Regions from separate parts of the Mesorhizobium sp. NZP2077 genome, predicted to be linked through region 1. Evidence: predicted binding sites of a transcription regulator. Region 1 holds the regulator's gene; the other holds the start of a gene.
The links. The regulator PhoB, encoded in region 1, activates phosphate uptake and scavenging genes when phosphate is short. The targets are predictions, from matches to a motif close to TGTCATNNANCTGTCAT.
Positions count from the first base shown of each region.

Region 2: HGP13_RS20670 (PhoX family phosphatase) is a predicted target of PhoB. The motif match lies at 3,993-4,009, and genes of this name have one in related genera.

Region 1 is NZ_CP051293.1:1,411,240-1,427,458, reverse strand. Features, by position in the region: gene HGP13_RS07020 (response regulator) at 1-152, shown strand, start outside; gene HGP13_RS07015 (DUF1328 domain-containing protein) at 356-520, shown strand; gene HGP13_RS07010 (sensor histidine kinase) at 708-1,739, shown strand; gene HGP13_RS07005 (hypothetical protein) at 1,853-2,029, shown strand; gene HGP13_RS07000 (hypothetical protein) at 2,163-2,489, shown strand; gene HGP13_RS06995 (YMGG-like glycine zipper-containing protein) at 2,573-2,818, shown strand; gene HGP13_RS06990 (CHASE domain-containing protein) at 2,905-4,545, opposite strand; gene HGP13_RS06985 (ATP-binding cassette domain-containing protein) at 4,697-5,509, opposite strand; gene HGP13_RS06980 (sugar ABC transporter permease) at 5,523-6,854, opposite strand; gene xylF (D-xylose ABC transporter substrate-binding protein) at 7,000-8,040, opposite strand; gene HGP13_RS06970 (ROK family protein) at 8,312-9,562, shown strand; gene phoB (phosphate regulon transcriptional regulator PhoB) at 9,575-10,264, opposite strand; gene phoU (phosphate signaling complex protein PhoU) at 10,284-10,991, opposite strand; gene pstB (phosphate ABC transporter ATP-binding protein PstB) at 11,017-11,820, opposite strand; gene pstA (phosphate ABC transporter permease PstA) at 11,817-12,668, opposite strand; gene pstC (phosphate ABC transporter permease subunit PstC) at 12,672-13,655, opposite strand; gene pstS (phosphate ABC transporter substrate-binding protein PstS) at 13,724-14,779, opposite strand; gene HGP13_RS06935 (PAS domain-containing protein) at 15,312-16,219, opposite strand, start outside.
Region 2 is NZ_CP051293.1:4,165,057-4,181,275, forward strand. Features, by position in the region: gene HGP13_RS20660 (PAS domain-containing sensor histidine kinase) at 1-1,058, shown strand, start outside; gene HGP13_RS20665 (DeoD-type purine-nucleoside phosphorylase) at 1,251-1,964, shown strand; gene HGP13_RS20670 (PhoX family phosphatase) at 2,023-3,936, opposite strand; gene HGP13_RS20675 (hypothetical protein) at 4,068-4,475, opposite strand; gene urtA (urea ABC transporter substrate-binding protein) at 4,821-6,101, shown strand; gene urtB (urea ABC transporter permease subunit UrtB) at 6,208-7,824, shown strand; gene urtC (urea ABC transporter permease subunit UrtC) at 7,821-9,056, shown strand; gene urtD (urea ABC transporter ATP-binding protein UrtD) at 9,063-9,809, shown strand; gene urtE (urea ABC transporter ATP-binding subunit UrtE) at 9,881-10,576, shown strand; gene HGP13_RS20705 (hypothetical protein) at 10,845-11,021, shown strand; gene HGP13_RS20710 (GGDEF domain-containing protein) at 11,092-12,240, opposite strand; gene HGP13_RS20715 (DUF72 domain-containing protein) at 12,423-13,229, opposite strand; gene HGP13_RS20720 (hypothetical protein) at 13,304-13,918, opposite strand; gene HGP13_RS20725 (GNAT family N-acetyltransferase) at 13,919-14,371, opposite strand; gene uvrA (excinuclease ABC subunit UvrA) at 14,407-16,219, opposite strand, start outside.

The sequences.
Region 1 (16,219 bases):
TAATCTTTATCACCGCTTTCCCCGAGCGCCTGCTGACCGGCGAGCGCCCCGAACCGGCGTTCCTGGTGACCAAGCCGTTCAACCCCGACATGGTCAAGGCGCTGATCAGCCAGGCATTGTTCTTCGACCGGCAGGCGAAGGCTGCCGCATAGTTTCGCAGCCCTCCGGCAGGAAAAACCGAAATCAAAGGGCCGTCTGATGCGATGCATCGGGCGGCCTTATTACGACTGAACCCCTCACCTAGAATTTCGTGGGCTCCGTCCGAACCATTTGCAAGCGCCGACTTTTTCGGCAAATGGTGGAACAAACCGCTTTCACCCACGTTTTTATCGCACCATTCGGAAGGAGATGAACCATGCTTTACTGGGCGCTCGTATTTCTCGTCGTGGCAATCATCGCCGGCGCGCTTGGTTTCGGCGGCATCGCCGGCACGTCTGCCGGCATAGCGCAGATATTGTTCTTCATCTTTCTCGCTTTCCTGGTCATTTCGCTTCTCGCCGGCCTGTTCAAACGGGCGTGAGGGCGAAAGATCGTCGATGAGAACACTGGAAGCCGCACCCCTCAAACGGTTTCCAGCAACCGCCGGGCGGTGTCCTTAACAGGACGCCGCTCGGCGGACCTTTTTTGGGGGCTGCTCCGGGGATTTCATTTTGGGAACCCATTTGAGAGTGGGCCGTTCAGCCTGGGTTGGGTGGACAGATTGACCGATGCGTTCCAGGACTGCAGATAAAGAGGGAAACACACGGAGCGACGAAGTCATCGCGCTGCATCCCGCCGAAAGCGGCATGCAGCTTGGCCGAGCTCTTCTTCACGCGCTGCACAATGCCGGCATTTCCGTCCTCTATCAGGATCGTGAGATGAAGACCGTATGGGCCCGCAACATGCGCGCGCCCTGGGTTTCGGAGAGTGCCGACGGCAATGGCATACTGCCCGTGGCTCAGGCCGACCGCATCAGCGCCGCTAAGCGCGATGTCGTGGCGACCGGCAATGCGGAGCGGCTTGAGATCAGTGTTCCGGTCGAGAATGGTGTGCGCTGGTTTCAGGTCTGGGTCGATGCCGACCGAGGCGATGCCGGCGACGTGCAAGGTGTCGTCACCACCATGGTCGAGACCACCGAGCAGAAGCGGCGCGAACAGACACTGACAACACTGCTGCGCGAGGTCAGCCACCGCTCGAAGAATCTGCTGGCGATCATCCAGAGCATCGCCACCCAGACGGGTCGCTATTCCGACGGCATCGGCGACTTCCTGACGCGCTTTCGCGGCCGGCTGCAGTCGCTGGCCTCCTCGCAGGATCTGGTGACATCCTCGAACTGGCGCGGTGCGGCCCTGCATGAACTGGTGACGAGCCAGGTCGGCCGCTATGGGACGAACACATCGCACAGCCTTCGCTTCCGGGGCGCCAACCCCTATCTCAATCCCAATGCCGCGCTGCATATCGGCTTGGCGATGCATGAGCTTGCCGTCAACTCGGTCAGCTACGGCGCCTTGTCCCGGCAAGACGGATTCGTCGAAGTGACCGCCAATCTCAACACGGCCACCACGGGCGAGGTCGCCCTGTCGCTGACATGGGCCGAAACCATAGGAGCCGATGCCGGTCGCGATCAAAAGCGCTTCGGCAGCGTCGCGCTGGAGCGGGTGGTGCCGGCGTCCCTGAGCGGAACCGCGAGCCTCGACATCGCCGACGGCCACCTTGAATACCGCCTTGTCGTCCCGCACAGCAATTTCGAGACGCAGTGAGCGCCTTGCTGCAACAACGATCCTTAACCGGCTGTTCACCATAAGAGCGGATGCTGTTTTACCCAGATACCGCTGCAATCCGCCGGGTTGCGGCACGGTGTGGGGAGGAATGCTTGACAGTCGCCGACATGAACAGACTGGAACAGGCCGCCCGTGTTTCGATGGGCGAATTCCAGGATCCCGAAATATCCGCCGAACCGCTTTCCCCACCGCATCACACATTGCTGTGGGGCATCGTCCTGGCGGCGGCCGCGACAATTCTCCTCATCGCCCTGTTCCAGCTGACCTGACCGAAATTCCGTTTCTGCAGGAGTTCGCGGCGTTTAACCGCTTGCCGCAGCGGCATTTATTCGCGTGTGATCCGGAACGCTCAGGAACTTTTGGCCGATGTGAGCCGTTATTGTGGCGAGAGGGCATGTCGCCATGGAACACATCGCTGCATTGTTGCTGGTCATCGGTTGTACCAATTCGATGACCGAGTGCCGTGAGTTGCAGGTACCGGTGAGCATTTTCGAAACCGCCGACGAATGCACCGCCGAACGTCCCTTCGCCATGGGCGACGTGCAGGGACAGGCGCAGCGTATCGTCGCCAAGTGTCTCGCTGTCGATCCCGCGCTCGAGGATGATTACGATCAGATCGTCTGGAATGTGCGTCCTGATGGTAACCTTGACGCCTCACTTGCAATTTCCAGCCTGGTCATGGCATCAAACGCAGTGCGCCCGGAAAAAGACTATCTTAGCCAACAATAAATTCGAGCAGCAAAGGCCGTCATTTCGTGCTAAATGGCTGTTGGAGCTTACCAAAGTGTGGACACAAAGTGAGGAGTGACTCTATGCGGAAGATGATTATTGCCATGGTTGCGGTGGCCGCTCTCAGCGGCTGCACCTCCACCGAGAAGGACGTGGTTGGCGGCGGCTTGATCGGCGCCGGTATCGGCGGTCTGGTCGGCGGCGGCAAGGGCGCACTGATCGGTGCGGCTGTCGGTGCCGGTTCCGGCCTGCTGGTCCGCAACCTGCAAAACGGCTATTGCCAGTATCGCGACCATCACGGCCGGATCTACACGGCTCGCTGCAACTAATTCGGCGATATCAGTCGACCCGGGGACCGGTCCGCTGGTCCCCGGGTTTTCATGACTGGAGCGCCTTTCCGTCTGACGGTGCGCTGTCAGCCCGTGAGCGGAATTTTTATTTCCACCTTCAGACCATCGGCCTGATAATCGCGCTTGATCGTGCCGCGCAGCTCGCGCGTGACATTAAGGTCGATCAGCTTGGTGCCGAAACCGGTCTCGACCGGCGCCTCGACTTTTTTCTTTCCGGCCTCTCGCCAGCTCAGCGCGAGCGTCCGCTCGCGCCCACGCCCTTGCACCGACCAGTCGACCTTGAGCGCCCAATCACTCCTGAGCGAATTGGCGGAATTGCCGGCTTCGCCATATTTCAGCGCATTGGTCGCCAGTTCATGGAATGTCAGGCCAAGCGCCTGCGTCGTGGTCTCGTCGAGCAGCACCTCCGGCCCGGACAGGAGACCCTCGGGCAGGTCCTTGCCGAACACCTGGCCAAGCTCGATGCGAAGGAGATCGGCGAGATCGGCCTTCTGCCAGCGCGAGCGCGTCAGCATGTCCTGAGAGGCCGCCATCGCCTGCAGCCTGGCCGAGAAGGAGGCCGAAAACTCGTTGACGTCGGTCGCCCGCGAAGCCGTCTGCCGCGCGATCGCCAGCACCCTGGTGATCGAATTCTTGATGCGGTGCTTCATCTCCTGCAGCATCAGATCCTTTTCGAGCAGGCTCTTTTCGGTCGTCTCGTGCAGCCGCGACGCTGCCTCATAGGCCCGCTCCTGATAGCGCGCCACCAGCGCGATGGCACCGGCCGCGAGCAGGCCGAACAGTCCCAGCATCACCGGGATGGCACGCGACGACGGTTGCGAGAAAGCACTGGTCGGCCTGAACAGCACCGTCCACGGGCGGCCGGCCACCGTGATCTTGCGGGTGACCAGCAACCGGTCGCCAAAAGATGAAGCCGGCGGCGTCTCCGACCGGAACAACAGATTGTCGCTGTTCACCGCGCCGTCATAGATCTCGGTGTTGACCGGCAACAGCGGCGCCCGGCTGAGTGCGATCTGGAACAGGTCGCGGGCCCGGAAGGCCGCGTAGAGAAAGCCCGCGGTCGAGGATCGCGATGCGTTGATGACCTCCGGCGCGGTTTCGACGTTGAGCCGCACAAAGACCAGGAAGCCGGGGAAGGTCTGTGTCGCACCCGTGCCCTGGCCCAGTTGCACCAGCCCGCTCGCGTGCTGCTGGTCATCGGCCATTGCCTTCTCGATCGCCGCGCGCCGCACCGGTTCGCTGAACATGTCGTAGCCGATGGCGGCCTGGTTCGACGGATCCAGCGGCTCAAACAGCTTGATGGGTGCCCGCCAGGGCTGCGTCGTGTCCGGATAGACCGGATGGCTGGCGCCGAAATCGTGGAGGATGTCGCGTTCGACAGCCGCCTCGTCGCCCGTCTTGGCGAGCCCGAGGAAGCCAATGCCGCGCAGGCCGGCGAAATTGTTGTCGACATCCAGCGCGTTGAAGAACGCCTTGAACTCGCTCTGGGAGATGTCGCCATTGCGGGCGTCGAACAGCGCCTGTGTCGAGCGCAGCAGCGACAGATGCAGGTCGATCCGGCTCTCGATCCTGTTGAGGGCGTCGTCGGCCGCCGCTTCGAACTTGATGCGGGAGGCTTCCTGCGTTGCGAAATAGGCGAACCCCGCCATGGTCATGCTGATCAGCGCAACGGCGATGAACGCGACGATAGGAAAGAGTTTCTTCAACGGATGATGCGGTCCATGGGCAATTCCGGACCTTTATGGGCAAGTCATCAGGCCAACACAATGGCAAGGCCAAGCCATCGCGATCACTGGCATATCACGTGAGCGGCAACCGGCAATGCCCGATCAGCCCATGCCGGGCCGCCGGCAGGCCTCAGGCCGCGATCTTCAGCGCGCCCGGCCCGGGAATGGCGCCCGGAGGACATTTACCCAGGATGATCATGCCGAGCACCTCGTCCTGGGTGACGTCGGTGGTGCGCGCGGTGCCGACGACCTGGCCGTTCTTCATGACGCAGACCCGATCGGCCAGTTCGAACACATCGTGGATGTCGTGGCTGATCAGGAAGATGCCGATACCATCGGATTTGAGCTGCTTGACCAGTTCGCCGACCTGCGCCGTTTCCTGCGGACCAAGGGCTGCCGTCGGCTCGTCCATGATCAGGATGCGGGCGTTGAACAGGATCGCACGTGCGATCGCCACCGATTGCCGCTGGCCGCCAGACAGCTTGATCACCGCCTCCTTGAAGCGCTGGAAGCGCGGATTGAGCCGGCCCATCACCTTGCGCGCCTCGGCCTCCATCGCAACGTCGTCGAGCGTGCCCCATCCGGTCATCAGCTCGCGGCCGAGGAACAGATTGGCGGCAGCATCGACATTGTCGGCCAAAGCGAGCGTCTGGTAGATGGTCTCGATGCCGTATTTCTTGGCATCGCGCGGATTGGCGATCGAAGCCTCCTCGCCATTGACGAAGATCTGGCCGGCATCGCGCTTGTAGGCGCCCGACAGGATTTTGATCAGGGTCGACTTGCCAGCGCCATTATGGCCGAGCAGCGCCACGACCTCGCCGGGGAAAAGATCGATCGAGGCGTCGTCGACGGCCCGGATGCCGCCAAAGGCGATCGAGATGTTGCGCATGTCGATCAGCGGCGTGCCAGAGGGTGCAGTTGCGGGAGCGATTTTGTCAGCCATGATTTTTCTCCCCCTAAACCCGCTTGCGATAGACGGTGTCGAGCCACACGGCGATGACCAGCACGGCACCAACGACGATGCTCTGCAGCGGCGAGTCGATGCCGAGCAGCACCATGCCCGACTGCAATGATTGCATCAGAAGCGCGCCCAGCATGGCGCCCATCACCGTGCCGGCGCCGCCGGCGAGCGAGGTGCCGCCGATGACAGCGGCGGCGATGACCAGAAGCTCGTCCAGCGTGCCCAGCGCATTGGTCGATGCGTTGAGGCGGGCCGACGAGATCGCCGCGCTGATCGCGGCCAGCACGCCCATGATCATGAACACCTTCATGGTCACCCAGCGCGTGTTGATGCCGGCAAGTTCGGCCGCCTCCGGATTGCCGCCGATGGCAAAGACATAGCGGCCGAAACGCGTGCGCTTGGTGATGAAGGTCATGATAATGCCCACGGCCACCGCCATCAGCACCGGTATGGCAACGCCATGCGCGATGAACAGCCCGCCTTCGGGAATGGTAATGCCGTTCTGCTGAGCGTACTGGCGCACGATGCCGATCGGCCATGGATAGGAATTGGCGATCCAGACGGCGCCAAGGATAGCGGCGCAAGCAACCACGCCAAGCAAGGTCTCGGCCCAAACGGGGCGCAGCGGAAAGCTGAACCGCTTGCGTTGCGACCTGCCGTTGAGCAGCATGAAAGCGACCGCCACGCAGGCGACGACACCGACGATCCAACTGGCGGTAGCGCCGATCGAGCCGCGCGGTCCGCCACCCATCAGCTGGAAGGCTGTGTCGAGCGGCGCGACCGTGCGCCCGCTGGTGATCAGCCATGCCATGCCGCGCCAGACCAGCAGGCCGCCCAGCGTCACGATGAAGGCCGGAACCTCCATATAGGCGATGATGAAGCCCTGGAATGCGCCGATCAGGAGACCAAGCACCACACCGGCCGCCAGCGCGATGATCCAAAGCCACGGATTTCCAAGCTGGAAACCGATTACGCGAATGAGGAATTCGGCCTGCGCCACGCCCATGATCATGCCGATCACGCCTTCGACGGATCCGACCGAGAGGTCGATGTTGCGCATGACGATAACCAGCACCATGCCGGTCGCCATGATCGCGACCGACGAGGTCTGCACCGACAGGTTCCACAGATTGCGCGGTGTCAGGAAAATCCCGCCCGACAGGATATGGATGCCGACCCAGATGACCAGCAGTGCGCCGACCATGCCGAGCATGCGCGTGTCGAGTTCGGTAGCGTTGAGAAACCGTCCAACGGCGCTGAGTTCGGATGCACGCGCCTTATCCGCCGCAGTGCTGCCGACCGGTTGATTAGAGGTCGTGTCGGTCATGCTATCCTCCCACCGGTTTACCGTCTGGCGCGGATGCCGGAACATGGATGCTATTTGCTTTCCGCAGTCATTTGAAGCGGGAAGCCGCTTGAGAAACGCCGCGGCTTTTGGGCCGCGGCGTTGATATCAAACGGTATTGCGCCGTTTAGTTGCAGGCGGCGACGCTGCCGGCGGCGACGCCCGCGCAGACTTCGTCCTTCTTGATCCAGCCGGCGTCGATGACGACGTTGAGATTGTCCTTGGTGATGGCGACCGGGGTCAGGAACAGCGACTTGACGGTGTTGCCGCCGGGCGTCGTGAAGTCCTTGACGCCGGCGATGTCGGTCATCTTCTTGCCGTCAGCCAGTTGCGAGGCGATCTCGGCTGCGTTCTTGCCGAGCTCGCGCGCGTCCTTCCAAACCGACACGGTCTGGGTACCGAGCGCGATGCGGTTCAGCGCCGCATGATCGCCGTCCTGACCCGACACCGGCACGGTGCCGGCCAAGCCCTGCGCCGTCAGCGCCGCGACGACGCCGCCAGCGGTGCCGTCATTGGCCGCAACCACGGCGTCGACCTTGTTGTCGTTGGCGGTCAGGAACTGCTCCATGTTCTTCTGGGCGTTGGCGGGCAGCCAGCCGTCCGTATAGGCCTCGCCGACATTCTTGATCTTGCCGCTGTCGATGGCCGCCTTGAGCACTTCCATCGAGCCCGAGAACAGGAAGTCGGCATTCGGATCGGCACCCGAGCCCTTGATGAAGACATAGTTGCCTTCCGGCTTGGCCTTGAACACCGCGGCCGCCTGCAAGCGGCCGACTTCCTTGTTGTCGAAGGTCAGGTAGAAGACGTCCTTGTTCTCGATCAGGCGGTCATAGCCGACGACCGGAATGCCTTCGTCCAACGCCTTCTGCACGGCCGGACCGATGGCCGAGGCGTCCTGCGCGAGGATGATCAGCGAATTGGCGCCCTGCGAGATCAGGCTTTCGACATCGGTAAGCTGCTTGCCGGGATTGGACTGCGCATCGGCGGAGATGTACTTGTCGCCGGCGGCCTCGATCGCCTTCTTCATGGCGGCTTCGTCGGTCTTCCAGCGCTCTTCCTGGAAGTTGGACCACGAAACGCCGATGACCTTGTCCTTCGCCTGCGCGACCGACGCAAGCGTCAGCGACATGGCGACACCCGCCAGGATGGCGGCTGTGAATCTCTTCATGATATTCCTCCCTGCGCCGCGTATGGCGCGACCAAACTGGCCCTAAAGGCCGGCACAAAGGCTCTATTTTTTCGAGCCTCGAAAAAACACTGGTCCAACACCGGAACGCTGTCAACAACGATTCTGATCGATTTTGATGCCCTTGTGAATTTTTTTCGAGCCTCGGAATAAATAAATGACAGGACGGGCCGCTTCTGCCAGTATTTACCCGTGTCGTCGGCAGGGTTCGAGGGGCCGGAGGAACCGCGGCGACCGGGAGGATATGGGAAAGATGTCGGTCGGAATCCGCCACGACGATCTGCGCCGGCGCAACCGCGCGATGGTGATTGCGGCCGTGCGCCGGGCCGGTCGACCCTCGCGCACCGAGATTGCCGCGACCACCGGCCTCAGCCACTCGACCATATCGGCTATCTCTTCCGACCTGATCGGCGAAGGCATCCTGGCCGAAGGCAAGCCGAGCGAGGCCGGCGCGCTCAAACGCGGCCGGCCGCAGGTCGGCCTCGGCCTCAACCCGGAGGCCGCGGCTGTCATGACCGTGGTGCTGTCGCTGAATTTCCTCTCCGTCGCCGTCATCGACTATGCCGGCCAGGTGGTATCGGAGGAACAGCGCCGGTTGGACACACTGACCATGTCGCGCGAAGCGCTGATCGGCGAATGCGTCGCCATCGTGCGGCGGCGCCTCGAGGATCCCGATATCGACGTGCGCAGCGTCGCCCGCATCGCGCTGGCGATCCAGGGCATCACCGACACCGAGGCCCGGGCGATGCTCTGGTCGCCGATCACGCCGCAGACCAACATCGCCTTCGCCGACATACTCGAGGCCGAGTTCGGCATCCCCGCCACCATGGAAAACGACTGCAACATGATGGCGGTGGCGCTGCGCTGGCGCGATCCCGAGCGCTACCGCGACGACTTCATCGCCATCCTTCTGTCGCACGGCATCGGCATGGGCCTGGTGCTGAAGGGCGAGTTGTTCACCGGCACCCATTCCTCAGGCGGCGAGTTCGGCCACATGATCCATCGGCCCGGCGGCGCGCTCTGCCGCTGCGGACGCCGCGGCTGCGTCGAGGCCTATGCCGGCAACTACGCCATCTGGCGCAACGCCAGGCAGCTCAGTGAGGACACCGAGCCGGTGGCCGACGTCAGCGACGCGCAGATGCGGGCGCTCGCCGCCACGGCACGCGAACGCGACGGGCCCGAGCGCGAAGCCTATCGCAAGGCGGGCGAGGCACTGGGCTACGGCCTCGGCAGCCTGTTCGCGCTGATCGATCCAGCACCCGTCGCCATGGTCGGCGTCAGCGCCGCCGCCTTCGACCTGATCGAGCCCGCATTGCGCGAGGCCATCGCCCAGACCGCCGGCGGCCAGCACTCGAAATCGATTTCCTTCGACACCGAACCGAACGAACTTCCCCTCATCCGCGAAGGCTGCGCCATGCGCGCGCTGACCTTCGTCGACCAAGAGATCTTCGCACCGGGTGTGCAGGCGAAATCAGGCCTTGCCGTAAAGAAAAACGTAGCCTGAATCAGGTCACGCTCAATCCTCGCGGATCGCGTAGCCCGCCCCACGGATGGTGCGGATAACATCGGGCATGCGGCCATTGTTGACCGCCTTCCGCAGCCGGCCGACATGCACGTCCACCGTGCGCTCGTCGATGTAGATCGTCTCGCCCCAGACATTGTCGAGCAGCTGGCTGCGCGAGAACACGCGGCCGGGATGACGCATCATGAATTCGAGCAGGCGGAATTCGGTCGGCCCGAGCCGGATCTCGCTCTTCTTGCGATAGACCCGGTGCGATTCACGATCGAGCACGATGTCGCCGACCTTGAGCACGCTGGACAGAACTTCCGGCTTGGCGCGGCGCAGCAGCGCCTTGACGCGAGCCATGAATTCCGGCGTCGAGAACGGCTTGACCAGATAGTCGTCGGCGCCGGTCGAGAGCCCGCGCACGCGGTCGCTTTCTTCGCCCCGCGCGGTCAGCATGATGATCGGCAACCGCTCGGTCTCGGGCCGCATCCGCAGCCGCCGACAGAGTTCGATGCCGGACACCGCCGGCACCATCCAGTCGAGCACGAGAAGGTCGGGCACGTTCTCCTGCAGGCGGATCTCAGCCTCGTCGCCGCGCGGCACCACCTCCACCTGGTAGCCTTCGGATTCAAGATTGTAACGGAGCAGCACCCCCAGCGGCTCCTCATCCTCCACCACCATAATGCGTGGCGCGATCATCGATTGGTTACCTCTTGCGTCAGGCCGCGGGCGCCGACATCGCCGTCTCATCCTGTTTTGGACGGTTGGCGGGCAACTGCGTGCCGGTCAGGACATAGTAGGCGTTTTCGGCGATGTTGGTCACGTGGTCGCCGATGCGTTCGAGATTCTTGGCGCAGAACAACAGATGCGTGCACGCCGTGATGTTGCGCGGGTCCTCCATCATATAGGTCAACAGTTCGCGGAAGACGGAGGTGTATTTGACGTCGATGCGTTCGTCGTCATTCCTGAGCTTGGCAAGTGCGGCGGCATCGCCGGCCGCGTACTCCTCGATCACGCCCTGCACCTGGATCAGCACCAGCTGCGCCATGGCGTCGATGGAATGCGACAGGTCGCGCGGCGTAGTGGCGAGGCCGACGGTGCCGACGCGCTTGGCGATGTTCTTGGCAAGGTCGCCGATGCGCTCGAGATCGCCGGCCATGCGGATCGAGCCGACGACATGGCGCAGATCGTCGGCCATCGGCTGGCGCTTGGCGATCAGCGTGATGGCGCGGTCGTCGAGTTCGCGCTGGCGCGCGTCCATGATGGCGTCGTCGGAGACCACACGCTGTGCCAGCGCGTTGTCGGAATTCAGCAGCGCCTTGGTGGCCCCGCCGACCATCGAGCCGGCGAGATCGCCCATGTCGCTGATCAGCTTGCTGATCTGTCCGAGATCCTCGTCGAAGGCTGCGACTGTGTGTTCGGCCATGATCCTGGTCCTCGTATGCGTGCGATCAGCCGAAGCGGCCGGTGATGTAATCTTGCGTGCGCTTCTCGCGAGGCGACGTGAAGATCTTCTCGGTTTTGTCGAACTCGACCAGTTCTCCCAGATACATGAAGGCGGTCTGCTTCGAGACGCGCGCCGCCTGCTGCATGTTGTGGGTGACGATGACGATCGTGTAGTCGGCCTGCAGCTCGTCGATCAGCTCCTCGATCTTGGCGGTCGACAGCGGGTCAAGCGCCGAGGCCGGCTCGTCGAGCAGGATGACTTCCGGCTTCACCGCCACGGTGCGGGCGATGCACAGCCGCTGCTGCTGGCCGCCTGACAGGCTGAGGCCGCTGGCATTGAGCTTGTCCTTGACCTCGTTCCATAGGGCTGCGCGCTTCAGCGCCTGCTCGACGCGGCCGTCCATCTCGGCCTTGCTGATCTTCTCATAGAGCCTGACGCCGAAAGCGATGTTCTCATAGATCGACATCGGGAACGGCGTCGGCTTCTGGAACACCATGCCGATCTTGGTGCGCAGCAGGTTGAGATCCTGCGAGCGGTCGAGGACGTTCTGGCCGTCGAGCAGGACCTGGCCCTCGGCGGTCTGCTTTGGATAGAGCTCATAGATGCGGTTGAAGACGCGCAGCAGCGTCGACTTTCCGCAACCCGACGGCCCGATGAAAGCGGTGACGCTGCGCTCGGGCAGCGACAGCGTGATATCCTTCAGCGCCTTCGACTGGCCGTAGTAGAAGTTGAGGTTCTTGACCTCGATCTTTACCTTGGCGGCTGCCTCGGCGGCGATCGTCATGTCTGGAGACAACATCTGGCTCATTTGTCCTCTCTGCGTCCGGTCAGGCTGCGCGCAACGATGCTGAGCGCGAGAACCGTCAATGTGATGATGAGTGCGCCAGTCCAGGCCAGCTGCTGCCATTCCTCGTAAGGGCTGAGAGCAAACTGGAAGATGGTCACAGGCAGGCTGGCCATTGGCGCGTTGAGATTGCTCGACCAGAACTGGTTGTTCAGCGCCGTGAAAAGAAGGGGTGCCGTCTCGCCGGAGATGCGGGCGATGGCCAGCAATATGCCGGTGACGATACCGGACATTGCGGCGCGGTAGGCGACCGACTTGATGACCACCCAGCGCGGCGCGCCGATCGCGGTGCCGGCTTCGCGCAAGGCGTTGGGCACCAGGTTGAGCATGTCCTCGGTGGTGCGCACGACGACGGGGATGACCAGGATGGCAAGCGCGACGGCGCCGGCGATCGCCGAGAAATGCCCCATCGGCCGCACCATCAGCTCATAGACGAACAGGCCGATGATGATCGACGGCGCCGACAGAAGGATGTCGTTGATGAAGCGCACCACGGTGGTGAGCTTCGAGAATCGGCCATATTCGGCCATGTAGGTGCCGGCCAGCACGCCGATCGGTGTGCCGACGATGATGCCGATGATGGTCATCACGATGCTGCCGTAGATGGCGTTGAGCAGACCGCCGGCATCGCCGGGCGGTGGCGTCATCTCCGTGAAGACCGAAAGATTGACACCGGAAAGGCCCTTGTAGAGCAGTGCGCCGAGGATCAGCGCCAGCCAGGCAAGGCCGATGCCGGCGGCGACGACGCACAGCGTCATCATCACGCCATTCTTGCGCTTGCGGCTCTGGTGAAGCGACGTGGCTGTCGACATCGGTCAAGCTCCCGTGCGGGCGTCGATGCGCATCAGCATGTAGCGTGCGATGGCAAGGATCAGGAAAGTGATGACGAACAGGATCAGGCCGAGCGCCACCAGTGAAGAGGTGTAGAGATCGCCGACCGCTTCGGTGAATTCGTTGGCGATGGTGGCCGAGATCGTCGTTGCCGGCGCGAACAGCGAGGTCGAGATGCGGTGCGCGTTGCCGATGACGAAGGTCACCGCCATGGTTTCGCCGAGCGCACGGCCGAGGCCGAGCATGACGCCGCCCATGATGCCGATGCGGGTGTAGGGAATGACGACGCGGCGGGTCACTTCCCAGGTGGTGCAACCAATGCCGTAGGCCGATTCCTTAAGCACCGGAGGCACCGTGTCGAAGACGTCCTTGGTGATCGAGGTGATGAAGGGCAGCACCATGATGGCAAGGATCATCGACGAGGTCAGCAGGCCGATGCCATAGGGCGGGCCGGCAAACAGGCTGTTGAGGCCCGGAATGCCATGGAACACGCTGATGATGAAGGGCTGCACGGTCGTCTGCAGGAACGGTGCCAGGACGAACAGGCCCCAGATGCCGTAGATGATCGAAGGGATGCCGGCCAGCAATTCCACCGCCATGCCGATCGGGCGCCGCAGCGGACGCGGGCAAAGCTCGGTGAGGAAGATGGCGATGCCGATGCCGAGCGGCACGGCGATCAGGATGGCGATGGCCGAGGTGATGATGGTGCCGTAGATCGGCGCCAGGGCACCGAATTTCTCCGTCACCGGGTTCCAGCTTTCGCTGGTCAGGAAGGAAAAGCCGAAGGTCGAGAGGGCTTGCCAGGAGCCGGCAAACAGCGAGATCGCAACGCCGCCGAGCAGGACCAGCACCAGGATCGCGGCAGCGCGGGTCATTCCATGGAAGATCGCGTCGGTCAGCGCGAAGCGTCGGACGATGGCGTCGCGCGAACCTCTAACGGCTGGCAAGGCTTCCTGGACAGCGCTCATGTCAAGCTCGGCTCTTTTGAATTGAAAGGGAAAGGAGCGCCGCGGGCGCGGCGCTCCTTCAAGGGATGTTACTCGCCGACGTAGACGGGCTTGCCGTCGGCCTGGATGTCGGTCTTCCACGAAGCCTTTATCAGGTCGACGACGCTGTCGGGGATCGAGACATAGTCGAGCGCCTTGGCGGTTTCCTTGCCGTCCTTGTAGGCCCAGGCAAAGAACTTCAGGGCTTCGCCGGTGGCGGCGGCATCATCCGGAGCCTTGTGGATCAGGACCCAGGTGGAAGCCGCGATCGGCCAGGTGGCGTCGCCGGGCTCGTTGGTGATGATGACGTTGAAGTTCTTGGCAGTCTTGAAGTCGGCATTCGAAGCGGCCGCGCCGAAGGATTCGAGCGACGGCTCGACGACCTTGCCGGCTGCATTCAGCATCTTGGAATAGGACAGGTTGTTCTGCTTGGCATAGGCGTATTCGACGTAGCCGATGCCGCCGTCCGTCTGCTTGACGGTGTTGGCAACGCCTTCGCTGCCCTTGGCGCCGACGCCCGTGGGCCATTCGACGGCGGTGTCCGAACCGACCTTGTCCTTCCAGTCGGGCGAGAGCTTCACCAGATAGTTGGTGAAGTTGAAGGTGGTGCCCGAGCCGTCCGAACGATGCACGACGGCGATCGCGGTCGACGGCAGGGTGAGGGTGGGGTTCAGCGCCTTGATCGCGGCGTCATCCCAGGTGGTGATGGCGCCGAGATAGATCTGGGCAATCGTCTTGCCGTCGAGGACGAGCTCGCCCGGCTTGACGCCGGTCAGGTTGACGATCGGCACGATGCCGCCCATCACCATCGGGAACTGCACGAGGCCGTTCTTTTCCAGATCGGCATCGGACATCGGCTTGTCGGTGGCGCCAAAAGTCACGGTCTTGGCGATGACCTGCTTGATGCCGCCGCCCGAACCGATCGACTGGTAGTTGAGGCCGATGCCGGTGTCCTTCTTGTAGGTGTCGGCCCACTTGGCGAACACTGGATAGATGAAGGTCGAACCGGCGCCGGAAAGGTCAGCTGCCATGGCTGCGGAAAGGGTGAAGGTAGACGCTGTAGCCATTGCGATCGCAACGGCCGCCGAGCGGATGAAATGTCTCATGTGGCCTGCTCCTGTTCGGAAGATGGTCTCTCGGCGCCATTCCTAACCAGCGCCCGCTGAGGCCAATAGCCCTCGATTATAACAGTCGCATGACAGTTTCGTGTCAGCCCGGTAACGCGTCGCTGGCACTGGAAATGGCAGTGGCGTCGGGCGATCGTCGCCTGATCCGAGTTTGCCCCCGGAATCAGGGGCTTGAGCCATCCATCGGCTGGAGCCGCCGCCGGATTCGACGGGGCTTTGTCAGGTGAAGAAAATCCGGGCGGGAGTGCGTTGCTCAAGACCAGAGCGTGTCATGGCCGGGCCATCGCCAAAAACAGGTCCGTTGGGGTAGGTTGACGCTGTTCCGTGCTGGCGGTCGCTGCTCCCGCCCGTAACTGCAAGGGCGGAATTCGATTTTGCTATTCTCCCGGCTGGGCGCCGCCTTTGATATGGTGCGATCGCACCATAGGCATTGCAAGCAGGGGTAGCAGCAAATCGGCGATTGATTCCCTCGGCTTGCCTCTCCGGGTCCCTGAAACCCAGCGGCGGGATGCTATCCCGCGTTGCGCTGGACCTGGCTGCCGGCGCCGATCCAGCGCTCGACTTTCTCCAGCAGGGCCCTGGGGCTGATCGGCTTGGGCAGATAGTCGTCCATACCCGCCTCCAGGCAGCGTTCGCGGTCGCCCTTGAGCGCATGCGCGGTGACGCCGACGATCGGCACATGCGTGCCGGTTTCCTGCTCCAGCCGGCGGATCGCGGCGGTCGCCTCGAGCCCGCTCATCTCCGGCATCGAGACGTCCATCAGGATCATGCACGGATTGAGCTTGCCGAAGGCGTCGAGCGCCTTGCGGCCATTGCCGACGATCTCGAAGCCGTAGCCGGTCTCGCCGAGGATCTGGGTGAAAACCATCTGGTTCACCTCATTGTCCTCAGCCACGAGGATATCCAGCCTGTGTCCGCCATCGCCGGTGGCAGGCAGCCTGGGACGAACCGGCGGCGGCTGCAATTGCGCGCGTTGTTCGGACGGCGCCAGCGGCGGCCGCTGGGGGGCATCAAGCCTCTCGGTTGCGAGTTGCTGAACCGGCGCATCCGTGGTGTGGCGATGGCGCTGGATGGTCGCCACCAGCGTTTCCAGAAGCACGGAGGATCGCGCCGGCTTGATCAGCTGGGCGTCGATGCCGAGATCGCGGTAGCTGGTGTTGGCGAGCGACTGGTCGACCGAGGTCAGCATGATGATCGGCGTGTCGGCGAGGCCTTCGGTGTTACGCACGATGCGCGCCATTTCGGCACCGCTCATCTCGGGCATCTGGTAGTCGAGCACGACGCAATCCACGGCCACGCCATAGGCAGCGGCGGCGATCAGCACCTTCAGGCCCTCGGCGCCGCTCTCGGCCGCGCAGGAATCGAACGTCCACGAGGCCATCTGCTCGGCCAGGATGGCCCGGTTGACGGCATTGTCGT
Region 2 (16,219 bases), 2.8 Mb from region 1:
ATCACCGGCCGTCGGACCCGTCTTTCCCCGACATCATGAACATCAAGCAGAATGCCAACCGGGCGGCCTCGCTGGTCAGGCAGTTGCTGGCCTTCTCGCGCAAGCAGACGCTGCGGCCGGAAGTGCTGAACCTGACCGACGTGCTCGCCGATCTCAGGATGCTGCTGGCCCGCCTGGTCGGCAACGACATCAAGCTGAGGATCGACCACGGCCGCGACCTGTGGCCGGTGAAGGTCGATATCGGCCAGTTCGAGCAGGTGGTGGTCAATCTGGCGGTCAATGCGCGCGACGCGATGCCTGCCGGCGGCGATCTTACCGTGCGCACCCGCAACGTCACCGCCGAGGAATGCAAGACCTTCCCTTATCGCGAACTCACCGCGGCCGCCTATGTCGTGGTCGAAGCCGAGGACACCGGCAGCGGCATCGCGCCCGATGTGCTGAAGAAGATCTTCGAGCCGTTCTTCACTACCAAGGAGGTCGGCAAGGGCACCGGCCTTGGCCTGTCCATGGTCTACGGCATCATCAAGCAAACCGGCGGCTTCATTTTCTGCGATTCCGAGGTCGGCAAGGGATCGACCTTCCGCATCTTCCTGCCGCGCCACATCGCGGAAGCGAAGACGGCGGCCGACCCCGGGGAAGCGCCAAGCGCAGCACCAGTCAAACCAGTCGACAGCACCAAGGACCTGTCCGGGTCAGCCACGGTGCTGCTGGTCGAGGACGAGGATGCCGTGCGCATGGGCGGCATGCGAGCCCTGATTTCGCGCGGCTACACCGTGCACGAGGCATCCTCCGGCGTCGAGGCGCTGGAAGTGTTCGAAGCCTTGGGCGGCAAGGTCGACATCGTCGTTTCCGACGTGGTGATGCCGGAAATGGACGGGCCGACCCTGCTTGGCGAATTGCGCAAGCGCCAGCCGGACATCAAGTTCGTCTTCGTGTCCGGCTATGCCGAGGATGCATTCGCCAGGAACCTGCCGGCCGACGCGCATTTCGGCTTCCTGCCGAAGCCGTTCTCGCTCAAGCAACTGGCGACGATCGTCAAGGACGTGCTTGAGTCCTAAAGCGCGTCGCGTCGAAACGGATTCATGCGCCGCGCTTTAGGTCTTGTTTTTATGCATGTCGTTTTCCCAAAACCGCGCTCACTTTTGGGCGACATGCATTGATTCTGCGCGCCCCAGTGACCGGTCTTGCACAACGCCGTGACAGCGCCATGATTGTGGATGAAACGGCAAGCGGGCTTGGGGGAGCAGCGGTTGACGCCACACATCGAGGCAGACAAGGGCGACTACGCCGAGACAGTGCTGTTGCCGGGTGATCCGCAGCGTGCGGAATGGATGGCGAAGACATTTCTGGAAGCGCCGCGCCGCGTCAATCGCCGACGCGGTGCTCTGGGCTTTACCGGCCTGTTTCGCGGCCGGCCCATCAGCATTCAGTCGACGGGTATCGGCGTTTCATCGTTCCTGATCTATGTCCATGAGTTGCTTGACTATTATGGCGTCAGAACACTGATCCGCACCGGCACCTGCGGCGGCCTCAGCGACGAGGTAAAGCTGCGCAGCCTGGTGATCTCGCAAATGGCACGGCCGGAAAACACGGAGAGCGGTCAGGTCTTTGGCCTTTACGGAGCTGATACCGGCCCGGATCCGGCGCTGCTTGCTTGCGCCTTGGCCAAGGCGGCCGAACTCGGCATCGACCACCACGCCGGGCTGACAGCCTGCACCGACATATTTTACCATCCTGAAGCGCGCACCCGCTATGCCGAAGCAAGGGCGCTCGGGGCGCTGGCCGTGGACATGGAAACCAGTGCGCTCTACCGCATCTCGGCGCATTTCGGCGCAAGGGCCTTGTCGCTGCTGACCGTCGTCGACAATCTGGTTACCGGCGAACAGGCCGACTATTCCGAACGCCAGGCGCTTTTCGCCGATATGAGCCGGCTGGCGCTCGAAATCGCTAGGGAAGGGCGCTAGGCCGCTTCCCGCCGGCGCGGGACCCTACAGGGTTCCGCGTCGTTCGGGCCTCGCAGTCTCAGGCCCCAACCGGCTGGCCGTCCTTGCGGCGGATGGCGACGACCGATGGCCGCGGCGGCTGGCCGTCCTTGAAATCCGGCCACAACGACTGTGCCTTGTCGAGCGTTTCGGCATCCTCCGAGGGATGCTGGACCGAAAGGAACAGCGTCGTGCCATCCGGCGTGAAGCAAGGGCCGGTCGCTTCCGCGCCATGCGGGCAGGTGAACAGCAGCTTTGGCAGGCCACGCGCCGGACCTTCCGTGTCGACGCCATAGACGCCGTCCGGAAGGTCGAAATCATTAGCGCCGTCGGTCGCCACCCACAGCCGTCCGGCCGGATCGAAGGTGATGTTGTCGGGGCAGACGAACCAGCCATTGTCCGACGTGTCGGGATGGAAGGTGGCGCCGACTTTCGCGTCCTTGGGATTGCCGCAGAGCACGAACAGGTCCCATGCATATTTCTCGGCGGTGTGGTCGGCGTCAGCGCCTCGGCCGCCGGGCGGGATCAGCTCGACTATGTGGCCCCAGAGGTTTTCGGGCCGCGTGTTGGCCGGATTGACCTTGGATTCGTCGCGCTTCTTGTTTTTGGTCATGACGGCGTAGACGCGGCCGGTGACCGGATTGGTCTCGATGTCCTCCGGCCGGTCCATCGGGGTCGCGCCGAGGGCATCCGCGGCAAGGCGCGTCTTCAACAGCACTTCGGCCTGGTCGGCAAAGCCGTTCTCGGCGGTGAGCTTGCCTTGGCCGTGAACCAGCGGCAGCCAGGTCATCGAGCCATCGGCATCGTAACGGGCGACCGATAGCACGCCATCGTCCAGAAGGCCGCTGCTGGAAGCCGGATTCGCCTTGTCGTAGGCCTTGTTCGAGACGTAGCGGTACATGTATTCGAAATAGTCGTCGTCGCCCATGTAGACGACGATGCGGCCGTCCTTGTTGAGGACGACGGTCGAGGCCTCGTGCGACATGCGGCCAAGGGCCGTGCGCTTCACCGGCTTTGAGTGGGGATCATAAGGGTCGATCTCGACGACCCAGTCGAAGCGGTTCGGCTCGTTCGGCTCCTTGTCGATGTTGAAGCGGTCATGGAAACGGCCACGGCCATAGATGTCGGAGCCGTCGAAGCCGTAGCGGTCGAGAATGTCAGCGGCCGGCGCCTTTTTCGGGTCGCCGCCGAACAGGTCGGAAACGCCTTCCTCGCAGGTCAGCACGGTGCCCCAGGGGGTGAAGCCGCCGCTGCAATTGTAGCTGGTGCCGAGCACTTTTGTGCCGGTCGCGTCGGTGGACGTCTTGAGCAGCGCATGGCCTGCCACCGGTCCGGAAACCGTCATTTCGGTGGTGGCGGTGATGCGGCGGTTGAGCGGGCTGTCCTCGACCGTTTGCCACTTGCCGTCCTTGAACATGATTTCAACGATCGAATGACCCATCGCCGCCAGGCCGAGATCGACCTGTTCCTTGCTCATCGTCTTGCCGGCGTTGTCTTCGGTCATGCCGGGGAACATCACGTTGGGCGAGATGTATTCGTTATTGACGCAAAGCAGGCCATGGTCGGAGTTCACCGAACCCTTGGGCAACGGCAGGAAGGCGATGTAATCGCAGTTGTAGCCGAAGCGCTTTTCCTGTTCGGCGGCTGGAACCGTGTTACCGTCGAAAACCGGCAGGCCGGCGACAAGCGGATCGCCCCAGCGTGCGACAACAGTTGTTTCGTAACCTTCCGCGGCGGCGTGGGTCTTGTCATAGACGCGCTTCAGCTCGGGAAAACCGAGCGTGGAAAGTGCCGCAGCCGCATGTGTTTCGCCGGCAAACAACGAGCCGACAAAGCTGCCGCCGGCGATCAACGCACCGGAAGCAAGGCTGCCTTTCAGGAGGGTCCGGCGCGAGACGCGCTCGGCGATGATATCGCGAATGACAGGGGAGGATGAAGACGGGAAGTCGGCCATGTGTCTGCCTCTCGATGTGGATGGGTGACGGCGCAACGCTGCCCTATCCAGTTTCGGCAACATCCAGATGACATGAGAAGGCGGACACGGCTTGTGGCTGCATGGAGGCGGCGCCGTTGCCAGGGAAAGGCCTACTGATTGGCTCCCTTGGTACAGGTCGAGGCGGTGAAGGCGCCGTCGGGCTGCTTCATGATGATGTCGAAGGAGGGCGGGCTCTGGCCGTCCAGCGTTGCCTGGGTCATCGACAGCGCGTTGCCGCCGGCGGTGTAGCCGCCGAGCGGCCCCAGCCAGGAGATCACGCCGTTTGCGTCCATCTGGTAATTATAGCCCTGTTGGACGGTCCCGAAAGTGACGGGGCCCGTATAGACATTTCCCTTGATGGTGATGTCGCCGAGGTTGATGAACATGCCGAGCAGGTAGACTTCGCAGTGATAGGTGCCATCGGGCATCTTGCCGTCACTGAAGTCGGCCCGTGCTGCGCCGGTCGCAGTCGCCAGAAACACTATGCCGATCAAAATGCGTGAAATCAGGGATGCCATGACGTTGCTCGGTTAAGGAGCGAGCTTGCCCTATTTTTGCGCCTCGCCGCAACATTTTGTCGTCCGCGACCCGGCGCGTTGAGGCCAAAATCTAGGCGTTTGGTAAAATTGGGCGAAAATTAGGCAGATGCCTTGTGCGCTGCGCAAATTTCCCTCAACCATTTTTTAACCGGCTCTCTTTGGTTTGTTCGATCTAATATAATAACGGGCTGATAACGTTTGGTTATTTTCCACTTTTCAACGTCCCCGCAGCGGTTGGCATGGGGGTTGCATTGTATTGTCGTGGTGCAATCAACCAGCTTGGGAGTCTTCCGTATGAGGGGTAATTTCTCGACAATAACAAAAATGTTTTCGGCGAGCGTTGTTGCCGCCGGTCTGTTGATGTCGGCTCCCGCCAGGGCGGCCGAGGACACGATCAAGGTCGGCATTCTCCATTCGCTGTCGGGGACTATGGCGATTTCGGAGACGACGCTGAAGGACGCGATGCTGATGCTCATCGAGCAACAGAACGCCAAGGGCGGCCTGCTCGGCAAGAAGCTCGAGGCCGTCGTCGTCGATCCGGCTTCCAACTGGCCGCTGTTCGCCGAGAAGGCGCGCGAGCTGATTTCGAAGGACAAAGTTGCGGCTGTGTTCGGCTGCTGGACGTCGGTGTCGCGCAAATCGGTGCTGCCGGTGTTCTCCGAACTCGACAACATCCTGTTCTATCCCGTCCAGTATGAGGGCGAGGAAAGCGAGCGCAACGTCTTCTACACCGGTGCGGCTCCGAACCAGCAGGCCATTCCGGCCGTCGACTATCTGATGAGCAAGGATGGCGGCTCGGTGAAGCGTTGGGTGCTGGAAGGCACCGACTACGTCTATCCGCGCACCACCAACAAGATTCTCGAAGCCTATCTGAAATCCAAGGGCGTCGCGGCCGAGGACATCATGACCAACTATACGCCGTTCGGTTTCTCGGACTGGCAGACGGAAGTCTCGGCGATCAAGAAATTCGGTTCGGCCGGCAAGAAGACCGCTGTCGTCTCGACCGTCAACGGCGATGCCAATGTGCCGTTCTACAAGGAACTCGGCAACCAGGGCATCAAGGCTGAGGACATCCCGGTCATGGCCTTCTCGGTCGGCGAGGAAGAACTGGCCGGTCTCGACACCAAGCCGCTGGTCGGCCATCTCGCCGCCTGGAACTATTTCGAGAGCGTCAACACGCCTGAGAACAAGAAGTTCATCTCCGACTGGCACAAGTTCATCAAGAACAACAAGCGCACCACCAACGACCCGATGGAAGCCCACTATATCGGCTTCAACATGTGGGTGAAGGCGGTTGAGAAGGCCGGCACCACCGATCCGGACAAGGTCATCGATGCCATGATCGGCGTTTCGGTGCCGAACCTTACCGGCGGCTATTCGACGATGATGCCGAACCACCACATCACCAAGCCTGTCCTGATCGGCGAAATCCAGGCCAATGGCCAGTTCCAAACGGTTTCGAAGACGCCGGGCCTTGTGATGGGCGACGAATGGTCCGACTACCTGCCGGATTCCAAGGACCTGATCTCCGATTGGCGCGCGCCGCTCAGCTGCGGCAACTTCAACGTCAAAACCGGCAAGTGCGGCGGCAAGGGCACGAACTGATCCTCCCGGGCTGGACCTCCGGGTCCATGTCCAAGACCGCGCGCGTCCGGACGGTTCCTCCACCGTCCGGACGCCCACTTCAACGTTCAAGGGTCACCAAAAACCGATGAAGATCTTCCACGCGATGGGCCTGACGCTCTTGTTCCTGCTGACGACGCTGTCGTCTTCGGGCGCTGCGGAAGCCGATCTGCGTGCCATCATTGCCAAATTCGCGACAGTAACCGACTTTTCCGAGACGGGAGCTGTAGTTCAAGAGTTGACGGCCACAGGCGATCCGGCAGTCGAACGTCCGCTTGCTGCATTGGCGGATGGCAATCTTTACGTTCGTACCGCCGACTCGATGGTGTTTGTCGGCAAGGAAGGCGACGAGAACGTCCAGCTTTTCGATCCGCTGAGCGGCGAGGCAGCGGGCGAGGCCTCCCAGGACGACATCACCCAGATCAGCGTCAACAACACCTTGCGCCGCGCCATCCGAGATGCATTGGGCACATTGACGCTCGGTTCGAAGGATCCGACTGTCCGCATCGCCGCCGCCGACACCATGTTCAAGACGCCGGACGCCACAAATATCGGACCGCTCGACGCAGCGATCGCCAGTGAAAGCGTGGCGAGCGTCAAGGCCCTGCTCGAACAGGCCCGCGCCGCCTCGGTTCTTGTCTCCGACCGGCCTGATGCAGACAAGCTGGCGGCCATCGCACTGGTCGGCGCGCGCGGCGACCGCGACGCGGTTTCGCTGCTCACTTCGGTCGAGGCCAATGCCTCGGGAGCCGTGAAGGAAGCGGCGACGGCCGCGATCGCCAGCATCAACTCGACGCTGGCTTTCTGGGATGTAGGTCAGAACATCTGGTACGGCATCTCGCTGGGCTCGGTGCTGCTGCTCGCGGCGATCGGGCTCGCCATCACCTTCGGCGTCATGGGCGTCATCAACATGGCGCACGGCGAGATGGTCATGCTTGGCGCCTACACCACCTTCGTCGTCCAGCAGGTGATCCGCACGTCCTTTCCCGGCCTGTTCGACTGGTCGCTGGTGATCGCGCTGCCGCTTGCCTTTCTGGTCTCGGCGCTGGTTGGCCTGATCATCGAGCGCGGCGTCATCCGCTTCCTCTACGGCCGGCCGCTGGAGACGCTTCTGGCGACCTGGGGCGTGTCGCTGATCCTGCAGCAGGCGGTGCGCTCGATCTTCGGGCCGACCAACCAGGAGGTCGGCAACCCCTCGTGGATGTCAGGGTCGTTCAACGTTGGTCAGCTCGCCATCACCTGGAACCGTCTGTGGATCCTGGTCTTCGCGCTCACCGTCTTCGGCCTGCTGCTCTACGTCATGAAGCGCACGCCCTGGGGCTTGCAGATGCGTGCCGTCACCGCCAACCGGCGCATGGCGGCCTCGATGGGCATCAGGACGCCATGGGTCGACGCGCTGACTTTCGCGCTCGGATCCGGCATTGCCGGCATCGCCGGCGTGGCGCTCAGCCAGATCGACAACGTCTCGCCCAATCTCGGCCGCGGCTACATCATCGACAGCTTCATGGTCGTGGTCTTCGGTGGTGTCGGCAATCTCTGGGGCACGCTGGTCGGCGCCTTTTCGCTCGGCATCGTCAACAAGTTCCTCGAGCCCTATGCCGGCGCCGTGCTCGGCAAGATCGTCGTGCTGGTGCTGATCATCCTGTTCATCCAGAAACGCCCGCGCGGCCTGTTCGCGCTCAAGGGCAGGGCGGTGGAAGCATGATTGCCGGACGCTTCTTTGCCGCCGGCGCGGACCACCGCATCGCCATCACCATCTTCGTCCTGCTGGCGGTGGCCATCGTCGTGCCGCTGCTCAACCTGGCGGTGTCGCCGGCGAGCGCGTTCTACATCCCGTCCTATATCGTGGCGCTGACCGGCAAGTATCTCTGCTATGCGTTGCTGGCGCTCGCGCTCGACCTGGTCTGGGGCTATTGCGGCATCCTTTCGCTTGGCCACGGCGCCTTCTTCGCGCTCGGCGGCTACGCGATGGGCATGTATCTGATGCGCCAGATCGGCTCGCGCGGCGTCTATGGTAACCCGATCCTGCCTGACTTCATGGTCTTCCTGAACTACAAGGAATTGCCCTGGTTCTGGTACGGCTTCGACCATTTCTGGTTCGCCGGTCTCATGGTGCTTGCGGTGCCCGGCCTGCTCGCCTTCGTCTTCGGCTGGTTCGCCTTCCGCAGCCGCGTCACCGGCGTCTATCTCTCCATCATCACCCAGGCGATGACCTATGCGCTGCTGCTTGCCTTCTTCCGCAACGACATGGGCTTCGGCGGCAACAATGGCCTGACCGATTTCAAGGATATTCTGGGCTTCAACGTACAGGCCGACGCGACGCGTTCGGCGCTGTTTGCCGCGAGCGCGGTGATGCTCGCGCTCGCCGTGTTCATCACCTGGGCGATCGTCGGCTCCAAATACGGCAAGCTCTTGATGGCGGTGCGCGACGCCGAGAGCCGCACGCGCTTCCTCGGCTGGCGGGCGGAGAACGTAAAGCTGTTCGCCTTCACCGTATCGGCCGTCATGGCCGGCATTGCCGGTGCGCTCTATGTGCCGCAGGTCGGCATCATCAATCCCGGTGAGTTCGAGCCGTCCAATTCGATCGAGGTGGTGATCTGGGCGGCCGTCGGCGGGCGCGGCACCATCGTCGGGCCTATCATCGGCGCGCTGCTGGTCAATGCCGGCAAATCCTGGTTCACCGGCGTGCTGCCGGAGCTCTGGCTGTTCGCGCTCGGCGGACTGTTCGTCGCCGTCACGCTGCTTTTGCCGAAGGGCATCATCGGTATGTGGGATAGCTGGCGCGGCAATGCGAAGGCGTTGCGCGCAGCCTCTGCCGCTGAAGAAGCCGGCACCGAGGTTGCCCTGGCGACCGCGACCTCGAAGCCCGCTCGCTCGCCGGCGAGAAATCCAGGCGAATGGTCCTGGTCCGACCCTGAGCCGCAGGCGGCGGAGTAGGCGACCATGAGCAAATCGAACACCATCCTCTATCTCGACGGCGTCTCGGTCTCCTTCGACGGCTTTCGCGCCATCAACAATCTGTCGCTGGTGCTCGACAAGGGTGAGATGCGCGCCATCATCGGCCCCAATGGCGCCGGAAAGACGACGATGATGGACATCGTCACCGGCAAGACGCGGCCCGACGAGGGCGAAGTGTTCTTCGACGGCCAGGTCGATCTCACCAGGCATGACGAGGCCGAGATTGCCATGATGGGCATCGGTCGCAAATTCCAGAAGCCGACGGTCTTCGAAAGCCACACGATCGAAGAAAACCTGATGTTGGCACTGAAAGGCCCGCGTTCGATCTTCCCGGCGCTCTTTCATCGCCGCTCGGCCGCCGAGGCGCGGCAGATCGACGACATTCTCGGCATCATCCGGCTGGGCGACAAGCGCCATGAGCTGGCGGCCAATCTCAGCCACGGCCAGAAACAGTGGCTGGAGATCGGCATGCTGTTGGCGCAGGATCCAAAGCTGCTTTTGGTCGACGAGCCGGTGGCCGGTATGACCGATGCCGAGACCGAGGAGACCGCGCGGCTGCTCAAGGACATTGCGCGCGACCATTCGGTCATCGTCGTCGAGCACGACATGCATTTCGTGCGCGAACTCGGCGTCAAGGTGACCTGCCTGCACGAGGGCTCGGTGCTGTCGGAAGGCACACTCGATTTCGTTTCGGCCGACGAGCGCGTCGTCGAAGTCTATCTGGGGAGATGAGCATGGTTTGGCGAGTTCAATTCCATCGCTTCGATCTGTCGTTTCTCCGATTCTGGAAAAGGCGCTGAGACATGCTCGAAGTTTCAAACGCCACGCTCCATTACGGTGCCGCCCAGGCGCTGCGTGGCGTTTCGCTGAAGGCGGGCGCCGGCAAGATCACTTGCGTGCTCGGCCGCAACGGCGTCGGCAAGACCAGTTTGATGAGATCGATCGTCGGCCACCACCGGCTGACGAGCGGAAGCGTTGCCTTCGAGGGGAAGGCGCTCGACCGGAGCGCGGCGTATGACCGCGCCCGGTCGGGCATCGCTTTCGTACCGCAGGGCAGGGAGATCTTTCCCCTGCTCACGGTGCGCGAAAACCTGGAATCGGGTTTTGCCCCGTTGAAGCGTGCCGACCGCAACGTGCCGGCGCATGTCTTCGAACTGTTTCCGGTGCTGAAGCAGATGCTCGGCCGCCGTGGCGGCGATCTTTCCGGCGGTCAGCAGCAGCAACTGGCCATCGGCAGGGCACTGGTCATGCGGCCGAAGCTGCTGGTCCTCGATGAGCCGACGGAAGGCATCCAGCCATCGATCATCAAGGACATCGGTCGCGCCATCCGTTACCTGCGCGACCAGGCCGGCATTGCGGTGCTGCTGGTCGAACAGTATCTCGACTTCTGCCGCGAACTCGCCGATGAGGTCAACATCATGGACCGGGGCCAGATCGTCCATACTGGCCCGGCGGAAGATTTAGATCGCGCTGATGTGCGAAAGTTCCTTACCGTCTAGAATCGGTGCTGGATTTCGACTGACAATCCAAAATCTTTGGCAAGTCCAATATTTCTTCCATCCGGCGATCTGCATCTCTGGTGCACCAGAGGCTGCATGCTAGTCTTTTGTTGGCTTTGTGAGTCGGCCGCTTCCGTATCAGTCTGGTTATCGCAGATCGAGGGCGCGGCGAAGGCCGGGCAAGTTCCACGCAAGCAAGGCTTCCTAGCTTCCCCCTCTGCGATCTCTGTCGTTCAACGCGTTTGGGCACACAGGCTAAGGGACAGCCATGGAACGTTACGTCGAGGACTACCAGAAGCGGCGGCTTACCGAACGCGTCGACATCATCGCCGCCATCAACATCCTGAGATCACAGGGCTGCGACTACGACGACCTGATCGAGGAGATCACCAAGGTGTTCTACGTCGATCTCGATACTTTCAATGAAATCGTCATGGCGGCATAAGCCGCCTTCGCTTAAGCGCGTCGGGTGACGCGCTTAAGGCCTTTGATTTTATTCGTGTCGTAGCGTGCGATCAGCTCGCGCGCCGGAATGGAGAAGCGGTGACGCGGTTGCGGCCGCCGCGCTTTGCGTCGTAGAGCGCCCTGTCGGCGGCGCTGAGCACCTTGTCGAAGCTGATGCCGTCTTTGCTGCCGAACGCAAACCCGGCACTGACCGTGCAGGTCAGGGATCCCGTCTCGGTTTCGATCAGGCGCGTCGCGAAGGCGGCCCGGATGCGCTCGGCCGCTTCCTCGACCGTCTCCGGCAGGGTGCGCTTCAGCACCAGCGCGAATTCCTCGCCGCCCATGCGTGCGGCAACGTCGGTCTGGCGAAGATTGCCGGCGAGTTCCCCAGCAAACACCTTCAGCACCTCGTCGCCCGCCGCGTGGCCGAATTCGTCGTTGATGGCTTTGAAATTGTCGAGGTCGAAGACGATCACGGCGGTAAAGGCGCCGACGGGGACATGGCCATGCAGGTCGAACAGCGCACGCCGGTTGAGCAGGCCGGTCAGGGGATCGGTCAAAGCATTGCGGCGGTGGTGCCTGGCCAGGCGCCCCTGGTTGAGCGCAAGCGACAGGGCGCCGATACCCGTCATGCTTGCGATGACGACGATGAGGCTCAATTCCTCGGCCCAGTTGCTGGGCGCATGGCCGAGAACCAGCTTTCCGTCCTCAATAAGAACCATGGCACAGAGCGCGAAGGACGTGGCCGTGGCTGCATAGAGTGCGGTGAGGCCGATCGTCAGGGCAGGGGCTTCGTCGCGGCCTTTCCAGTATTCGAGCGCTGTCGCGACCAGGAGCAGGGCGGCGAACAGGTTCTCGAACATGAAGCCGAGGCCGTCATAACCCAGAGCCATGGCAGGCAGCGCTATCGCCAGCGAAACGCAGCCCCACAGTGCCCGCGGCAGCGGCGAGCCGCCCGTTCTGAACTGGTAGGCCGCACCCAGCATGGTCGAGAAACCGAGCAGCAACAAAGCGAGCGTGGCTATGCCGAGCACGCGCCCGGGCATATCGATATAGGCGTCATAGACAAAGATATCGCCAACCACGAACACTAGGCTGACCGCCCATGTCAGCAGGAACTTTTCCGAGCGGGCGGTCAACCACATGCCGAACAATGTCAGGCTCAGGCAAGCGGCGGAGAAACCGACAGCCAGCAGAAGTGAAGTGTAGTCGAGCGACATGCCCCTCTTTCCCTGCCGGCGGCGACTCCAGCTCTGCGGCTTGGCATCGTCGCATTCATGCGGCAAGGAAGTGTCGATAAGGTTACGATGGAGGCGAAGATGCTACGCATAGGCGCTTTGCTACGCGCAAAACGCATAGATGATGCGCTTTCAGCATGTAGCCGGACCGCTGCGGATGGTTGTCAGTCGGCTACCCGTTTCATCAGCGCCATCGCGCCGAAGGGGGCACGCACCTTGCCCTCGGTTATGAAGTAGACGAAGACGTCGCGTGGTTGCACCGGTGCGTCCGTGGCGGGATCGGCGCGCCGCAAATCGCGCGGCTGCTTGCCCTCAGCCCATGTTTTTACCCGCGCCGCCCATTCGTCGAGGCCCTTTGGCGTGTAGCAATCGGGATTGTCGTCGGAACCCGTCTGCAGCCGTGCATAGACGAAGTCACCGGTGACATCGGCGATATCAGGATATTTGGCATGGTCGGCATAGACGATCGCCGCCTTGTACTTGCGGGCAAGCGCTGCGAATTCCGGCACGATGAAACTGTCGTTGCGGACTTCGAGTGCATGGCGCAGCGCGACGCCATCCTGCTTTTCCGGCAGCAGTTTCAAAAAGGCTTCGAAATCGTCCGGATCGAATTTTTTCGTCGGCGCAAACTGCCACAGGATCGGCCCGAGCTTGTCGCCAAGTGCGGCAACACCGGAGCCGAGGAAGCGAGCTATCGATTCGCCGGCTTCGCCCAGCACGCGGCGGTTGGTGACGAAGCGGTTGCCTTTCAGCGAATAAACGAAACCGTCCGGCGCTTCGCTGGCCCATTTGACGAAGGTCGGCTCCTTGAAGCTGGAATAGTAGGTGCCGTTGACCTCGATGCTCGGCACCTGCCGGCTGGCATATTGCAGCTGCTTGGCCTTCGACAGTTTGTCCGGATAGAAGGACGTGTCCCAGGGCTCGAAGGTCCAGCCGCCCATGCCGGAGCGGATTGTTCCCGATTTGCTCATGGACTTCTCCTCCAAAGTGTTTTGTCATGAGGGGCTTGCGTTGGTAAAAAACGATCCGCGACCGGCAATTTCGGTCAAGTGGGTGGTGACCGATCCGGGGGAAAGATTGTCGGCGTCCCGGAGGGGTAAAGGTCCTTCCGCAGCCGCATGACGCGAAACTGATTTCCGTCCTCGACGATGTCGTACAGAGCCTTGATCGGCTGATAGCGTGCGCGGCGATAGTCGTGCAGCATCACGATCGTCTCGGCATGACAAAGCAGCGTCGCCATGAACGCGCATTCCATGCGGCGCCGGCCGTCGATGAAGATAAAATCGAATTTGCGCTTCAGGCTCAGCGGCCAGGTGGAATAGTTGAGCTCCGGATCGCGGTCGCCAAACATCGGACCCCGCAGGTCCAGGCAGATCGGATGGAAACCGCTCCACTGCGGCAGCTGCGGCAGAAGTTGATCGAGGAACGGCTGGCTGTCCTCGATCGAAAAGAGATTGTCGATGGCCAGTCGGTCCCTCATCTCAAGGATAGCCAGCGTCGTGTGGCCCGTGCCCCACTCCAGATAGGCGCGCGTGTCAGGCTTCACATGTTGCAGCAGGATGCGCTGGAACTCGGACAAATAGTCGGCGCCATAAGCATGCGACGAGCGGACCACGCCAGCCAAGGTCAGTTTATTTTCGATAGCGCTTCCGGCCAGCATTCACATCGCCTTCGCCATGTCGACGAGCACCCATCCTGGCCGGTAGGGATTGGGCCGGCGACCCGTTTCGCGATAGCCGTAAGCAAGATAGAGCGCGATGTTCCGTTCCATCTTCGCATTGGTGCAGAGCCGAATCTCCGACAGGCCCCACAGCCGAGTCTGCTGATCCGCGTGATTGAGCAGCTTTGTGCCAAAACCCTTGCCCTGGAAGGCGGGCGACACCGCGACGGAGAAGATCATCGCGTAATCCTCGTGCCGCTCCAACGTAAGCGCTCCAGCCAGTTTATCGCCGCTCTCCAGCAGCCAGACCTCGCCGCGCGCGATGCGAGGCGCGTAGTCCTCAGTCACCGGGATCGGCGGCGCGTCCAACAAAGCAGTGTAAGGCGCATAGGCTGCCGCAGTCAGCGAGACAACGGTTTGCAGATCGCCGGCAACCGCTCTTTGGATGGTCATTTCAAAGTCTCCCCAGGCGCGAACCGGTTCGGCCATCACTCCGCCGCTTCGCGTTTGCCTCCGGGGCGCCGCTCCAGCAATTCCTTGAGGAACTGGCCAGTGTAGCTGCGCTTCTCGCGCACGATCGCTTCCGGCGTGCCCTGGGCGACCAGCTCGCCGCCGCCGTCACCCCCTTCGGGGCCGAGGTCGAGAACCCAGTCGGCGGTCTTGATCACTTCGAGATTGTGCTCGATAACCACCACCGTGTTGCCCTGGTCGACCAGTTCGTGCAGCACTTCCAATAGTTTGGCGACGTCGTGGAAATGCAGGCCGGTGGTCGGCTCGTCGAGGATGTAGAGCGTCTTGCCGGTCGCCTTGCGCGACAATTCCTTGGCCAGCTTGATGCGCTGCGCCTCGCCGCCCGAAAGCGTCGTCGCCTGCTGGCCGATATGGATGTAGCCGAGGCCAACCTGCTTCAGCGTGTCGAGCTTGTCGCGCACACCGGGCACGGCGGCGAAGAAGTCGACGCCTTCCTCGACCGTCATGTCGAGCACGTCGGCGATCGACTTGCCCTTGAACTGCACGTCGAGCGTCTCTCTGTTGTAGCGCTTGCCGTGGCAGACGTCGCAGGTGACGTAGACGTCGGGCAGGAAGTGCATCTCGATCTTGATGACGCCGTCGCCCTGGCAGGCCTCGCAGCGGCCGCCCTTGACGTTGAAGGAGAAGCGGCCCGGCTGGTAGCCGCGCGCCTTGGCTTCCGGCAGGCCGGCGAACCAGTCGCGGATCGGCGTGAAGGCGCCGGTATAGGTGGCAGGGTTCGACCGTGGCGTACGGCCGATCGGCGACTGGTCGATGTCGATGACCTTGTCGAGGAATTCCAGGCCTTCGATGCGGTCATGCTCGGCGGGATGCTCGCGCGACCCCATAATGCGACGCGAGGCCGCCTTGAACAGCGTCTCGATCAGGAAGGTCGACTTGCCGCCGCCCGACACACCGGTGACGGCGGTGAAGGTGCCGAGCGGAATTTCGGCGGTGACGTTCTTCAGATTGTTGCCGCGCGCGCCGACGATCTTCAGGCGCCGGTTCTTTTTCGCCTCCCGCCGCACGCCGGGCGTTGCCACTTCGAGCGCGCCCGACAGATACTTGCCGGTGATCGAATTGGGATTGGCCATCACTTGCTGCGGCGTACCCTGGGCGATGATCTCGCCGCCATGGATGCCTGCGGCCGGACCCATGTCGACGACATAGTCGGCGTGCAGGATGGCGTCCTCATCGTGTTCGACGACGATCACCGTGTTGCCGATGTCGCGCAGGTGCTTCAGCGTGTCGAGCAGACGCGCATTGTCGCGCTGATGCAGACCGATCGACGGCTCGTCCAGCACATAAAGCACGCCGGTCAGGCCCGAACCGATCTGCGAGGCTAGCCGGATGCGCTGGCTTTCGCCGCCCGACAGCGTGCCGGAATTGCGCGACAGGGTCAGATAGTCGAGCCCGACATCGTTGAGGAAGCGCAGGCGCTCGCGGATTTCCTTGAGCACGCGCACCGCGATCTCGTTCTGCTGGTCGTTGAGATGTGGCGGCAGGTCCGTGAACCACTGGTCGGCCTTGCGGATCGAAAGCTCGGTGACTTCGCCGATATGCTTGCCGGCAATCTTCACCGCCAACGCTTCAGGCTTCAGCCGGTAGCCCTTGCAGACCGGGCAAGGCGTCGCCGACATGAAGCGCTCGATCTCCTCGCGCATCCAGGCGGATTCGGTCTCTTTCCAGCGCCGCTCGAGATTGGGAATGACGCCTTCGAAGGTCTTGGTCGTCTTGTAGGAGCGCAGCCCGTCATCATACTGGAAGGTGACTTCGCGCTCGCCAGTGCCG